3 regions of the Pseudoalteromonas sp. SWXJ133 genome follow, and region 2 is predicted to be linked to each of the others. Evidence: predicted binding sites of a transcription regulator. Region 2 holds the regulator's gene; each other region holds the start of a gene.
What was found. Region 2 encodes FliA, which starts transcription of late flagellar genes. Its sites were predicted from a motif close to CTAAAGNTNNNNNNNNNNNNGCCGATA; they were not measured.
Positions count from the first base shown of each region.

Region 1: a site for FliA is predicted at 2,265-2,291, ahead of I6F40_RS18765 (DUF5610 domain-containing protein). Genes of this name have one in related genera too.
Region 3: a site for FliA is predicted at 2,526-2,552, ahead of pomA (flagellar motor protein PomA). Genes of this name have one in related genera too.

Region 1 is NZ_JADYXJ010000035.1:21,210-25,930, forward strand. Features, by position in the region: gene I6F40_RS18750 (thiol:disulfide interchange protein DsbA/DsbL) at 1-544, shown strand, start outside; gene I6F40_RS18755 (DUF523 domain-containing protein) at 598-1,050, shown strand; gene trmA (tRNA (uridine(54)-C5)-methyltransferase TrmA) at 1,061-2,158, opposite strand; gene I6F40_RS18765 (DUF5610 domain-containing protein) at 2,321-3,460, shown strand; gene murI (glutamate racemase) at 3,526-4,326, shown strand; gene I6F40_RS18775 (RNA recognition motif domain-containing protein) at 4,289-4,721, opposite strand, start outside.
Region 2 is NZ_JADYXJ010000010.1:48,743-53,463, reverse strand. Features, by position in the region: gene I6F40_RS09700 (chemotaxis protein CheA) at 1-702, opposite strand, end outside; gene I6F40_RS09695 (protein phosphatase CheZ) at 718-1,485, opposite strand; gene cheY (chemotaxis response regulator CheY) at 1,504-1,887, opposite strand; gene I6F40_RS09685 (RNA polymerase sigma factor FliA) at 1,928-2,638, opposite strand; gene I6F40_RS09680 (MinD/ParA family ATP-binding protein) at 2,665-3,525, opposite strand; gene flhF (flagellar biosynthesis protein FlhF) at 3,518-4,721, opposite strand, start outside.
Region 3 is NZ_JADYXJ010000018.1:81,633-86,353, forward strand. Features, by position in the region: gene dxs (1-deoxy-D-xylulose-5-phosphate synthase) at 1-1,052, opposite strand, end outside; gene ispA ((2E,6E)-farnesyl diphosphate synthase) at 1,158-2,045, opposite strand; gene I6F40_RS13605 (exodeoxyribonuclease VII small subunit) at 2,048-2,290, opposite strand; gene pomA (flagellar motor protein PomA) at 2,612-3,379, shown strand; gene I6F40_RS13615 (flagellar motor protein MotB) at 3,382-4,302, shown strand; gene I6F40_RS13620 (hypothetical protein) at 4,586-4,721, shown strand, end outside.

The DNA.
Region 1 (4,721 bases), on a different contig from region 2:
TTCTGAGCGCGCAACTAAAAAGCCAGAAATTAAAGAGTTTTTCTCATTTTACTGCCCTGCATGTAATAACATGGAAGCACTAATTGGTGAGTTTAAGCCTAAGCTTGATAAAAACGTTAAATTTAAAAAGAGCCATGTTGATTTTGTAGGTGTACGCGACCCAGAAAACCAACAGATGATGAGCCAAGCACTCGCTACTGCAGAAGTGCTTCCGCAAAAAGATAAAATTGTCTCTGCAATCTTTAATCATATTCATACAAAGCGCGCTAGTTTTAATGAGCTTGCAGATGTAAAAGATATATTTGTAGCGCAGGGCGTTGATGGCGATAAGTTTGATAAGCTGTTTAAAAGCTTCTCGGTACGAACGCTGAGCTCTAAAATGAAACGCGATCAAGACTACTTTAAAGAAAAAGGCGCACTACGTGGCGTACCTACATTTATTGTAAATGGTAAGTATAAATTAAACCTAGGTCGTGAGTCGGGTATTACTGAACCAGAAGATATTAGCAAACTGATTAATTACTTAGCTAACAAGTCAGTTTAGCTAAAACTAAAAAAGCTCCTTAAGGAGCTTTTTTGCTTTATAAGGATATAGCGATGGAAAAAATATTAGTATCGAGTTGTTTGCTAGGGCAGCCTGTTCGCTACGATGGTAGAGGACACGCAATTTTGCATCCACAGCTTAATTTGTGGCAAAAACAAAATAGATTAATTGTGTTTTGTCCTGAGGTCGCTGGTGGGCTTCCTACTCCTAGAGCTCCTGCTGAAATAATACAGGGGAGTGTAGTTACTAATTTAGGAGAAGATGTAACAGAACAGTTTCAAACTGGAGCTAATATAGCGCTAGAACTCTGTAAAAAGAATCAAGTTCGTTTTGCTCTACTTAAAGAATCGAGCCCTTCTTGCGGACGAAATACAATATATGATGGAAAGCATCGCGGAGTAAAAATCGAAGGGCTAGGTTTAACTACAGCATTATTAATAAAAAATGGTATTCAAGTATTTAGTGAAGAGCAAATACCAGCACTTATAAAAGTACTGGCACTTTAATTTTGGCTGGTTATTTGCGCTGCAAGAAAACACCCGACTCAATGTGATGTGTATATGGGAACTGATCAAATATAGCAAAGCGCTTAACGTTGTGCGTACGTGTTAGGTGGTCAAGGTCACGCTCAAGGGTTTCAGGATTACACGATATATAAATTATGCTTTCGTAGTTAGCCACTAAGTCACACGTTAATTCATCCATGCCCGCGCGCGGTGGATCAACTAATATGGTTTGGCAGTCATAGCTTTTAAGGTCAATACCGTCTAAACGAGAGAAAGTACGCTCGCCATTCATTGCTTGAGTAAACTCTTCACTAGACATACGAATAATATCTAAGTTCTCTACGTTATTTTTAGCAATATTGTATTGAGCAGAATGAACAGATGATTTTGATATTTCTGTTGCTAATACTTTATTAAAACAGCCCGCTAACGCAATTGAAAAGTTACCGTTACCGCAATACAGTTCTAATAAATCATTTTTAAGTGGTTTACATAAATCTTGCGCCCACTCCAGCATATTAATATTTACTTTTGCATTAGGCTGAGTAAAGCTATTTTCTACTTGTTGATAAATAAGCTCTTGACCATTAACTGTTAAACGCTCAGTTACAAAGTCATCACCCAGCACTTCTTTTTGTTTGCGAGCACGGCCGATAAAGTCAATTTTGTATTTACTGCTTAGTTTTTCTTTAAGCGCTTTAATTTCACTTAACCATTCATCATCAAGTGGTTTGTGATAAAGCAAGCTTACTAAAATTTCACCGCTTAGCGTGGATAGGTAATCGATTTGAAATAACTTACGACGTAATATTTCACAAGGCTTAAGATTTTCAATCATCACCTGCATTATTTCACCAACTAGAGGCGCTGCTGGATCAAATGTATCAACACGGATTTTTTCTTTTGTTTGTTGATCAAACATAATGTGAAACAGATCGTCACCGTCGTGCCATACTCTAAATTCAGCACGTTGGCGGTAGTTAGTTGGCTCTGAGCTAAATACTTCTAGTTGCTCCACACCAAAACGTTGGAACTGTGCACTAATACGCTGCTCTTTTTCACTTAACTGCGTTTGGTACTGTGTGGTATCTATTTTAATAACTGCCATTAACGCTACTACCTTATCTAAGATCTGTTTATCGGCGCTATTGTAGGGAGCGCTGCGTATTTGTCTAGTTTTGGCTAGCATTTATGCTGTTTTATTGAACATTGTACTTTAGTTTTTATTGTTATAGCCGATAATAAACTACGCACGCTTAGGAGACTAATCATGAAAATAGGTAATTATGGCTTTACGCCAAACAACAACATCAATAAATTCAATAATAAAGCTGATATACAGCAACCTACAATTACGTCTCCTCAAGATAGCTATCAACAACGAGGCCGAGAGTTGGCCGCAAAGGTGCTTGGCGATAAAATGGCTGAGCAGCTTGGGTTGCCTATCGCAGAAAAAAAAGCAGATAAACCACTATTTGATTTTGATGAAATAGTAAAAAACGTACTCGATTTTGTAAGTAGTGCTGTTAATAAAGCAAAAGCTAACGGCGCTGATGACGAAAAGCTCAAAGATATGTTAGGCGACGCGCGCAAAGGAGTCCAAATAGGGATTGACGACGCTGTTGATGAACTCAAAGGTACAGGCGTATTTAATGATGACATGGAAGAGGGGATTAATAAGTCCAAAGAGGGGATTTACAATGGGCTCGATAAGTTTGAAGAGTCGTTATTTAACCCACAACCTGCCAGCGTAAATATAAGCCAGGCTCAATATGTCAGTATGACGAGTAATGCAGAGTATAAATTTACTACCGCAGAAGGCGATGAGGTAAGTATTAGCTTTGCAGATGCATTTGAATCTCAATCGGCAAGTGGCTATCAGCAAAACAGTAATAGTGAGTCGTTTACAAGCTCATCATCGCAATCTCGACAGGTATCATTTTCGATATCGGTAAATGGTGACTTAAATGAGCAAGAGCAAGAAGCTATTAATGCAATGATGGAAGACTTACAGGATTTAAGTAAAACCTTTTTTGGTGGTGATTTAGATGAAGCATTTGAACAAGCGCAAGAGCTGAGTTTAGACAGCGATCAGCTGGTGGCTTTTTCTATGGATTTACGCCAAACAAAAACAATAGCAACAGTTAAAAGCTATGAAGAATATAAACCAGCACCAGAAAAACACGTAGTAGAGGGTTTAGCCCCTTTTAATGACGATCTTAAAAATGCTTTTGAAAAAGCGGGTGAACTTGGATTACAAAATCAACTAGGTGGCATTCTACAATGGTTAAATCAAGATCAGGAACAAATAGATAAGTTAGTAGATTATACAAAGTCTATGTTCGAAAACCTTAATCAATTAAATTCAGCGGCCGATGATCTTGTCGATTTAGAAACCACACAAAGCTAAACTACTTTCTTTTATAAATACCCCATGGCAAACTGCCGTTCTTAAAGTAAAGTGGGAACGGTAGTTTGTCAGCGCATATAATGGTCTTTGATTCAGGTATTGGTGGAACTACTGTACTTGAGCATATAAAGCAAAGTATCCCCAATGCTCAGTACAGCTATTTTATGGATAATGCATTCCTACCTTATGGTGCTCAATCCCAACAAACAATAATCAACCGATTGTGCTCACTTATTCATTTCATCAAAGCTAATACGCTTAATGTTGATTTAATTGTAATAGCGTGTAATACCGCTTCTACATCTGCACTTAGTGCTGTTCGCCAAATGACAGATATTCCTATAGTAGGTGTTGTGCCAGCAATAAAGCCTGCGGCAGAGCTAACACGTTCAAATCATATTGGCTTATTAGCCACACCGGCAACGGTCGCCAGTTCATACACTAAAACATTAATTGCTGAACATGCACGTAATGTAATCGTTAATCTATATAGCAGTGTTGAGTTAGTAACTTTAGCTGAGCAATACTTTTTTACAGAGTCTTTGGATACAAACAAGTTGCATCAAGTGCTTGATGACCTACATATAGATAAAACTATAGATGTACTTGTATTAGGATGTACGCACTTTCCAATATTAGCAGAGCCTATTAGTCAGTATTTTGAAGGGAATGTAAAATTACTTGATTCAGGTGTAGCGATAGCAAACAGAGTCAACTACCTACTTAACCAACTTAACTTGTGTGTAAATAAACTAACAGACATAAAAAAGCCGCTGCAATATTATGCAACGGCTGATGTGTTTAGCAATAAGCTAGCGGTAAAGCTAGTTACACTGACTGATCCGTCTCAGTACGTAGAGCATTAGAATCATCTTCTTGTTTTTGTTTTGCTTCACGTACCTTTAAAGTACGTTGTTGGAACTCGCTATCGTTCAAGTTAGCAATTGCATTGTCTGCATCAGCTTGCGCCATTTCAACAAAACCAAAGCCACGACGCTTGCCAGTATTCTTATCCTTTAATAAACGAACATTGAATACTTTGCCTTGTTCTTCAAATAATGCACGAACCACACCTTCGTTTGCACGATAAGGAAGGTTACCAACATAAAGCGTTTTTGTTTTAACTTCAGCTTCTTCAGTCACATCAGATGACATTGCAGCAATAGCAATCGCACCTATTAATAAACCAGCACCAAATAGTAATGCAGGGTTTAAAGCTAAGCCGCCTAAAGCGAACTCAACAACAACAAAACCAACTACA
Region 2 (4,721 bases):
ACCAAAACTGCCAACACCGTGTAACTCATCTAGTAAGTTGTCAAATTCGTCATCTGTAATGTCACCATTAAAGTCACTACTTACTAGCGGTTTTTCAACAACAGGACCTTGGCCTTTACCGTGTAGTTCATCAAGTAAGTTTTCAAATTCATCCTCAGTGATTTCGTCTATGTCACCAGTACTAACTGAAGGAGTTCCGCTAAATAATTCATCAAATGCAAATGGATCATCGTCAGCTGCTGGCGTATCAACCACCTCATTTTGAGATTGCTCAACATCTGTTTGTGAAGATACTCCGTTCAGTTCAGCTTCTGTTGGAGGTAAGCCTAATATATGAAGGGTTTCAAGTAATTGAGGGTCTGCAGGTTCAGGCTTATCTCTATTTTGAATAGTTGCGAACATTTCATTAATAGTGTCGAGTGCTTGTAAAATAACATCCATTAATTCTGAATTAACCGTTCGCACGCCTTGACGTAATAAATCAAATACGTTTTCAGCACCATGACAAGCATCAACAAGCTCCGTCATTGCAAGAAAGCCTGCACCACCTTTAACAGTATGGAAGCCTCTAAATATAGCGTTTAATAATTCAGTATCTTCTGGATTATTTTCCAGTTCAACTAACTGTTCAGATAAAAGCTCTAGGATTTCTCCTGCCTCTACAAGAAAGTCTTGTAAAATATCTTCATCGACTTCAAACATGCAGTTACTCTCCTCTTAAAAGCCCAAGCTTGATAAAAGATCATCGACTTCATCTTGATCAGACACAACATCATTACGCGATTCTTTATCAATAATAGGGCCTTCTGGACCTGCTAAAGTTTGTGTAACAACTGGTTCTTCTATTTTTTGTTGTTCTATTATCTCAGCTGTGCTGTCATCTTGAGCAGCAAATGCTGTTAAAAGATGAAGTAAGCTTTCTTCTACTTCTCTAACAAGCTCAATAACGCGACGGATAACTTGCCCTGTTAAGTCTTGATAGTCTTGAGCCATTAATACATTAGTCATTAAGTTCTGTAGCTCATCCGTTTTATGATGAGAGTTATTCATAAACTTATCGATACTGTGACACAGCGATTTAAACTCACCGAGCTCAATCTCGCGGCTCATTAAACGATCCCATGTCGGTTTGATATGGGATATTTCATCGGCCAATTGTTGAGCTATAGGTAAACTAGCTTCAACGGCATCCATTGTTTTATTAGCGGCATTTTCTGTCATTTCTATAACATAATTAAGTCGCTTTTTAGCATCTGGAATAGCATCTGTAGTTAGATTAGCCAAACGAGTATCAAGCTCAAAGCCTTTTAGTGATTCGTGCAATTGACGAGTCAATTTTCCAACTTCAGCAAATAATTCAGAGTGTTCTTTAGACGCAGTCTCCAAAATTAATTGATTTGCTTTATCTTGTTCATCATTTTCTAAAAAAACAACGAGTTGACGAGCTTGTTCTAACGTTATTTGAGGCGCAGCAGGTGCTGGCATAAGCCTCTCCCTTATCATTTAGCCTAAACGTTCAAATACTTTTTCTAATTTAGTTTTTAATGTTCCAGCCGTGAATGGCTTAACAATATAACCATTAACACCGGCTTGCGCTGCTGCTATTATTTGTTCTTTTTTAGCTTCTGCTGTTACCATCAATACGGGAATATGTTTTAACTTATCATCCGCACGAATTGCTCTTAAAAGATCAATGCCTTGCATTCCTGGCATATTCCAATCGGTAACCACAAAATCGAACACCTGATTTTGTAACATAGGCAAAGCTGTAGAACCATCATCAGCTTCTTGAACGTTAGTGAAACCTAAATCACGTAACAAATTTTTTATAATTCTTCTCATTGTTGAAAAATCATCAACTACAAGAATTTTCATGTTTTTATCCAAAACATCCTCCAGTGAGGCCTTAACCTGTGTTTACTTACTACTAATTTATCCAGTCATTGATTTTAGCCTTGAGCTTAATCATCGCCTGACCATGTATCTGACTTACACGCGATTCACTTACATCGAGTATATGTCCTATTTCTTTTAAATTCATTTCATCGTTATAGTACAAAGAGAGCACCATTGCATCACGCTCCGGTAGTGACTTAATTGCACTTAGTAAAGATGCATTAAACCGCTCTTTTTTTACATTATTAAAAGGTCTATCTAGTGCAAAATCCTGGTCTATGGGAGTAATAACATCCTCATCTATGCCAAGGTCTTCAATACCTAATACTTTACTAGAATTTACATCACTTAAAATATGATGGTATTCATTAAGCGAAATTTCAAGTTTTTCAGCAACTTCTGTATTCGTTGGTTCACGATTAAGACTACTTTCGAGCCAAGTAATTGCCTCTGCAACCTGTCGGCTTTTTCGGTGTACTGAGCGAGGAGCCCAATCACCACGGCGCATTTCGTCAAGCATAGCTCCGCGAATACGAATACCTGCAAAGGTTTCAAAGCTTGCGCCCTTTGTCGCATCAAAGTTTTTTGAAGCTTCTATTAAACCTATCATCCCCGACTGAATTAAATCGTCAAGTTGAACGCTAGGAGGTAATCGAGCAATTAGATGGCACGCCACCTTTTTGACAAGTGATGCATGCTTCTCAACAATCACATTTAAATTTTGTGTTGATTGATATCCCATAGCTCTATTCACCAATGTTGTCATAATTAGCCGTTTACTAGCTTCTCAATGAAAAACTCTAAATGACCAGATGGTTGGTTTGGTATTGGCCATTTAACTGCTTTGGTTGCCAACGCTTTAAAAGCAAGAGCGGCTGGCGAATTTGGAAAAAGTTCTACAATCACTCTTTGACGACGCGTTGCTTTACGCATATTTTCATCATAAGGAACGGTGGCTACTAGCTCCATTGATACATCTAAAAAGCGATCTGTAACTTTAGAAAGCTTTGCAAACAATTCCGTGCCTTCTCGCATACTGCGGACCATATTGGCAACAATTTTGAACTTATAAACACCATGTTCACGACTTAATACTTTAATAAGTGCGTAAGCATCCGTTATCGATGTTGGTTCATCACACACGACAACCATTACATCTTGTGCCGCGCGTGAAAAGCTCAGTACCATGTCTGAAATACCAGCGGCTGTATCTACTATCAAAATATCAAATTCGGTATTCAATTCGCTAAATGCACGAATTAGCCCCGCATGCTCAGATGGTGACAGTTCAACCATACTTTGCGAACCCGATGTAGCGGGTACAATTTTAATACCTGCTGGGCCTTCAACTAAAATTTCGTCAAGCTCGCATTCACCAGACAAAACGTGTGATAAATTGCGCTCAACACGCAAACCAAGCATAACATCACAGTTTGCTAAACCTAAGTCGGCATCCAGTACTAACACTCTATTACCTTGCTGCCCTAATGCAATAGCGGTATTTAGAGAAACATTTGTTTTCCCTACTCCACCTTTACCACCGGTTACAGCAATAACTTTTACGCCATTGTTACTGTTCTGACTCATTTTTCGCAGGCCGCTTGCTTGATCTAATACTGTGTTAATCATACATCCCTACTGAACTTGACGCCACTGATTGATGCCTTGAATCTTGTGCTTTTATTCTTTTTAAATACAATTGCTCAGCCTTTTTTACTAGTTTTTCAGCATTTGCAACACGAATATCTTCTGGTACTCGTTGACCATTAGTAAGATACCCTATTGGAAGACGATTTTGAATCGCAATACTAATAATTTCACCTAAACTTAATGACTCATCTAACTTAGTGAAAATACAGCCGCTTAACTGTACTTTTTTAAAGTGGCGTACTGTTTCTTGTAGTACATTAATTTGTGCTGTGGCACTTAGTACCAGGTAGCTACGAATATCCACACGTTGGTTGCGCATTAACGTATTCAACTGCTCCGTTAAACGCAAATCTCGTTGACTCATACCTGCAGTATCAATTAATACTAGTCGTTTATTACGCAGATGATATAAAACTTCAGCTAGTTCATTAGCATCTTTAACTTGCTTTACACCACAACCAATAATACGGCCATAAGTTGCAAGCTGCTCATATGCACCAATTCTGTAAGTATCAGTGGTTATTAGAGCCACTTTATCAGCGCCATATTTTTGTGCGCCTAAAGCTGCAAGTTTAGCAACAGTCGTTGTTTTACCAACACCTGTTGGACCTACTAATGCATATACCCCACCTTGGCGAAGTATTTCATTATTAGTTGTTTGCATTTGATCCTCGACCATCGTTAACAATGCTTTCCAACCTTGTTGACGAGATACGTCATCAGGTACGAAACATGCCATTTGTTGCGCGACTTCTTTATCAATACCCATGCCGACTAAACGGTCAACCATACAAGCACGTGTAGGATCGCGTCGCGCCATATCTTGCTGCATTAAACCAGACACTTGATGTTCTAATAATTGACGAATTGCGTTCATTTCTTCACGCATGGTTGTCATTTCTTGGCTTTCATTATTTGGTTTTTGTTGAAGAGTCGTTACTGGGCTATCTAAATCATCAAAGTCGCGATCTAAATCATCAAAACCCAAACTATCTGCTTGAGTTTGTGGGCGAACTGGCGCTGCATTTTCAGGAGCAAACATATTTTTAATACGCGGCTGCGCAGCTGGTTCTTGATAGTTATCAGTAGTATCAATACCCGATTGTGAAAACATAGATGCAAGTTCAGGGGAACGTGGACGCGGCGACTGACGCTCTAGTAATGCTTGTAAGCTG
Region 3 (4,721 bases), on a different contig from region 2:
CCTGAACCTTCGCGCATTGCAGGCGTTATAGCCATTAACTTGCTGTCTTGTTCGGCCATATCACACAACCAATCGCCGAATACTTTTGAAAAAGTAGCAGCACTAGGTTTAGATTTAGGTAGGCTAGTTGTGCTCGGATCGAATTTTGGTACACCATGGTAGCCAATAGGATCGGCTTCAGCCGGTTTGTAGCCCTTACCTTTTTGCGTTTTTATATGTAAAAGCTGTGGACCTTTTAAGTTACGCATATTACGTAATGTATCTACAAGCATGTTTACATCGTGGCCATCAATAGGGCCGATGTAATTTAGACCTAATTCTTCAAAGAAGGTACCCGGGATCATCATACCTTTAATATGCTCTTCCATTTTACTGGCAAGTTGCTTTACCGGAGGCACACCTGAGAGTAACTTTTTACTACCTTCACGAATGTTAGTATAAAAGCTACCTGATAAAATTCGAGCAAAGTGATTTGTTAATGCGCCAACATTTTCAGATATCGACATTTCGTTATCATTTAAAATAATAAGCATGTCTGATTTTACATCGCCTAAATGATTCATCGCTTCAAATGCCATGCCTGCGGTTATAGCTCCGTCACCAATAATGGCTACAGACTTTCGACCTTTACCTTCTTTTTGTGCAGCAATAGACATACCTAAAGCAGCTGAAATAGATGTGCTTGAATGGCCTACGCTAAACGTATCGTATTGGCTTTCATCGCGAAAAGGAAAAGGGTGCAAACCATCTTTTTGGCGAATAGTGTGCATTTGGTCGCGACGACCAGTAAGAATTTTATGCGGATAAGCTTGATGACCCACATCCCAAACTAGGCGATCGTCTGGAGTGTTATAAACATAATGCAGCGCAACGGTTAGTTCAACCGTCCCTAAACCAGACGCTAGATGACCGCTACTTTGCGATACTGAGTTGAGTAAATAATCGCGCAGCTCATTGCTAAATGCAGGGAGTTTGTCTTGCGCTAAGTCACGCAATTGGGCTGGCTCGTCAACCAAATTAAGTAATGGATACTTGCTACTATCAAGTGTCATGGTTTTATATATATCCTTCGCTAACATTAATTAATTCAAAGCTTTTACGAATAATTAATGTTGAGTAATAATGTCAGTGCTAATTGCAATACGTATGAGCAAAAATTAGTGGTCACGCTCAATTAGGTAATTTGCTAGCGACGCAAGAAGTGTTGTGTCAGCATCTATATTTGCTAACGCTTCATGGGCTTGTTGAATTAAATTATGCGCCTTTTCTTTAGCGCCTAGCATACCTAATAATGCCGGATATGTCGCTTTATTCGCGGCAATATCGGAGCCTTGTGGCTTTCCTAAAGTAACCGTATCGCCTTCAACATCTAAAATGTCGTCGTGTACTTGAAATGCTAGCCCTATAGCATACCCAAAAACACTTAAATTTTCTAAGGTTTGTTGATCAGCCTTTTCACTGCAAAGTGCACCAAGTGTAATTGCGCAATTAATTAGAGCCCCGGTTTTTAGTTTATGTATTCGCTCCAGTTCTTGTACGGTAATTACTTTATCTGTTGCTGCTATATCAAGCCCTTGTCCGCCAACCATACCCTGAAGACCTGATGCATGGGCAAGTTGCGCAATCATTTTTACTTGTGTTTGCGATGAGCATTCAAATTTGTGATTCGCAATAAGCTCAAAAGCAAGAGTTTGAAGAGCATCACCGGCTAAAATTGCATTTGCCTCGCCAAACTCTATATGGCAAGTAGGGCGTCCACGGCGTAAATCGTCGTCATCCATTGCCGGCAAGTCATCATGAACTAACGAATAGCTATGAATACACTCAATTGCAGCAGCAAGTACGTTTAAGTCTTGATGGTTTACGCCGAGCATTTTACCTGTGGCATAAACTAAAAATGGACGTAATCTTTTACCGCCATTAAATAATCCATACTGGGTGGCGTTCTTTACCGTTTCTTCTGTATCGAGAGGCTGGTTAAAATGCTGTTGTAAGGTCGCTACTACATCTTTTTGAGCACGTTCAATATGATTTTTTATGCTCACAGCTATTCCATATCATTATCAAAATTTGTAAGTACTGACTTTTCGCCATTCCCTAGCAAAATTGATACTTTTTGTTCTGCTTGCTGTAATTTCCCTGATGAAGCACTTGCTAATGCAATTCCACGCTCAAATTGCTTTAACGATTGCTCAAGCGATAAGTCACCTTGTTCCATGTCACTAACGATTGTAGATAATTCTTCTAGTGCTTGTTCGAAACTTAAGTTTTCAGGTTTTTTAGTCGCCATCTTTATTTCAGCTTACATAATAAATTTAGGGGTCAATTTTAGGGGGAATGCTAAACTAGGTCAAAGGATGATATTGGTTTTTTACCTTTATAACGTTAAATTATATTTCAAGTGCATTAATAAAGCCTTAATAGCGGTCTGTTGGTTTAATAAATCAATTGATAATTAGGTAGCCCTTAGAACTTCATCTAAGATAGTGTTTAAGGCTGCTTTTTATGTTTGTTTATAAAAATGGCTCAAGCAATTCAATATGTTGCCGATAAGCAGTTAATAATAAAAGTTTATGATAAGGCCATTAAGCATGAAACTTCTGGAGGAAATGTGGATTTAGCAACCATTATAGGGATTTTGGGCGCAGTTGGCTTAATTGTTATGTCCATGTTCATGAGTAGTAGCGGCGAAGTCGCTATGTTTTATAATACCCCATCTGTAGTTATTGTATTTGGTGGTTCACTTTTTATTGTTTTATCTAACTTCACTATGTCGCAATTCTTGGGTATAGGTAAAGTTGTTACTAAAGCGTTTATGTTTAAAATTGAAACGCCAGAAGAGCTTATAGAAAAAGCAGTTGAGCTTGCTGATTCAGCTCGTAAAGGGGGGTTTTTGGCACTCGAAGAAGCTGAAATACCAAATCCCTTTATGCGCAAAGGAGTCGACATGCTCGTCGATGGCCATGATGCAGATGTAGTTCGCGCAACACTTCAAAAAGATATTTCTCTAACCACTACTCGCCATGAAATGGGGGCGGGTTTATTTAAGTCTTTAGCTGACATAGGGCCTGCAATGGGCATGATTGGTACTTTAATTGGTTTGGTTGCGATGTTATCTAACATGGATGATCCAAAGGCAATTGGTCCGGCAATGGCTGTAGCGTTATTAACAACCCTATATGGTGCATTCTTGGCTAATGTTATAGCTATACCTATACAGGTTAAATTAGAGCTACGTAAAGATGAGGAAGCTATGAATCAGCGATTAATCTTAGATGCAATTCTAGGTATTCAAGATGGCCAAAACCCGAAAGTAATCGAGGGTATATTGAAAAATTACTTAGCTGAATCAAAACGTAAAGTAGATACCGAGGAGTAACTATGTCTGATCAAGAGTGCAAATGTCCGCCACCAGGTCTACCTGCATGGATGGGAACTTTTGCCGATTTAATGTCACTATTAATGTGCTTTTTTGTACTCTTGTTGGCTTTTTCTGAAATGGATGTACTCAAATTTAAACAAATTGCAGGCTCTATGAAGTTTGCTTTTGGTGTACAAAACAAAATTGAAGTAAAAGATATCCCTAAAGGAACTTCTGTGATTGCCATGGAATTTACTCCAGGTAAACCAGAGCCCACCCCAATTGAAACTATTCAGCAACAAACAGTAGAAATGACTCAGCAAATGTTAGAGTTTCAAGCTGGTGATGAAAGCTCAGCTGGTGGTAGGCAAGAGCAGCGTGGTGACAAACGAGGTGGTGAATCCAGTAGTACTTCGCAAGGTCAAGGAGCTGAACAAGCAACGTCTTCGGCCGATCAGGAGCAAACTAACGAGTTAGTCAAAAAAATAGCCCAACAGTTAGAAACTCAAATAATCGATGGCGCAATTGAGCTCGAGTCCTTGGGGCAGCAAATAATTATACGTATCAGAGAAAATGGTTCGTTTCCTTCAGGTAGTGCATTTCTACAGCCTAAGTTTAAACCTATAATTAAAGATATTGGTGTGCTTTTAAAGGATGTGCCAGGGGAGATAACGGTGTCTGGGCACACGGATGATTTTCAGGTGTCGAATGAGTTATACATAAACAACTGGGATCTTTCTTCTAAGCGAGCTGTTGCTGTAGCAAGCGAGTTACAAAAAGTATCTGGCTTTGACAAAACTCGGATGATGGTTGTTGGGCGAGCTGAAACAAGACCACTTGTACCAAATGATACAGATGAAGACCGCCGAAGAAATCGTCGTGTCGAGATTTCTATTTTACAAGGTAAGGCAAAAGAGTCTGCACCTATTGATGTAAGATAACTTTACTTGGCAAATACGTTTATTTATCATAAAGTAAGCTTTCAATAACAAATGTAACGGAGTCAGCCATGAAGAATATCGATAAATTTAGTTATATGCTGGGTAATGGTGATGATGATGATAAAACAGATAGCCAAACTCAAGATTGGTGGAAGTTTTTCTTCTAAACAATAATAACTTTTACTTACAGGATATCAATTATGAAAAAGTTAGATAAATTTAGCTACATGCCTGGCAATGGAAATGGACAGGATGATGACACAAAACCAGATTAGGTAACTCTATGCCTACATGGTTTAATAGTAGTATGCAAATACTCGAAATTAGCTGGGTGCTATTTTTACTCCCAGCTATTTTTGTATTCTACTTACGTAAGGATTATCTGGCACTTCGCTTTGTGTTAGTTACCGCTGCTTTTT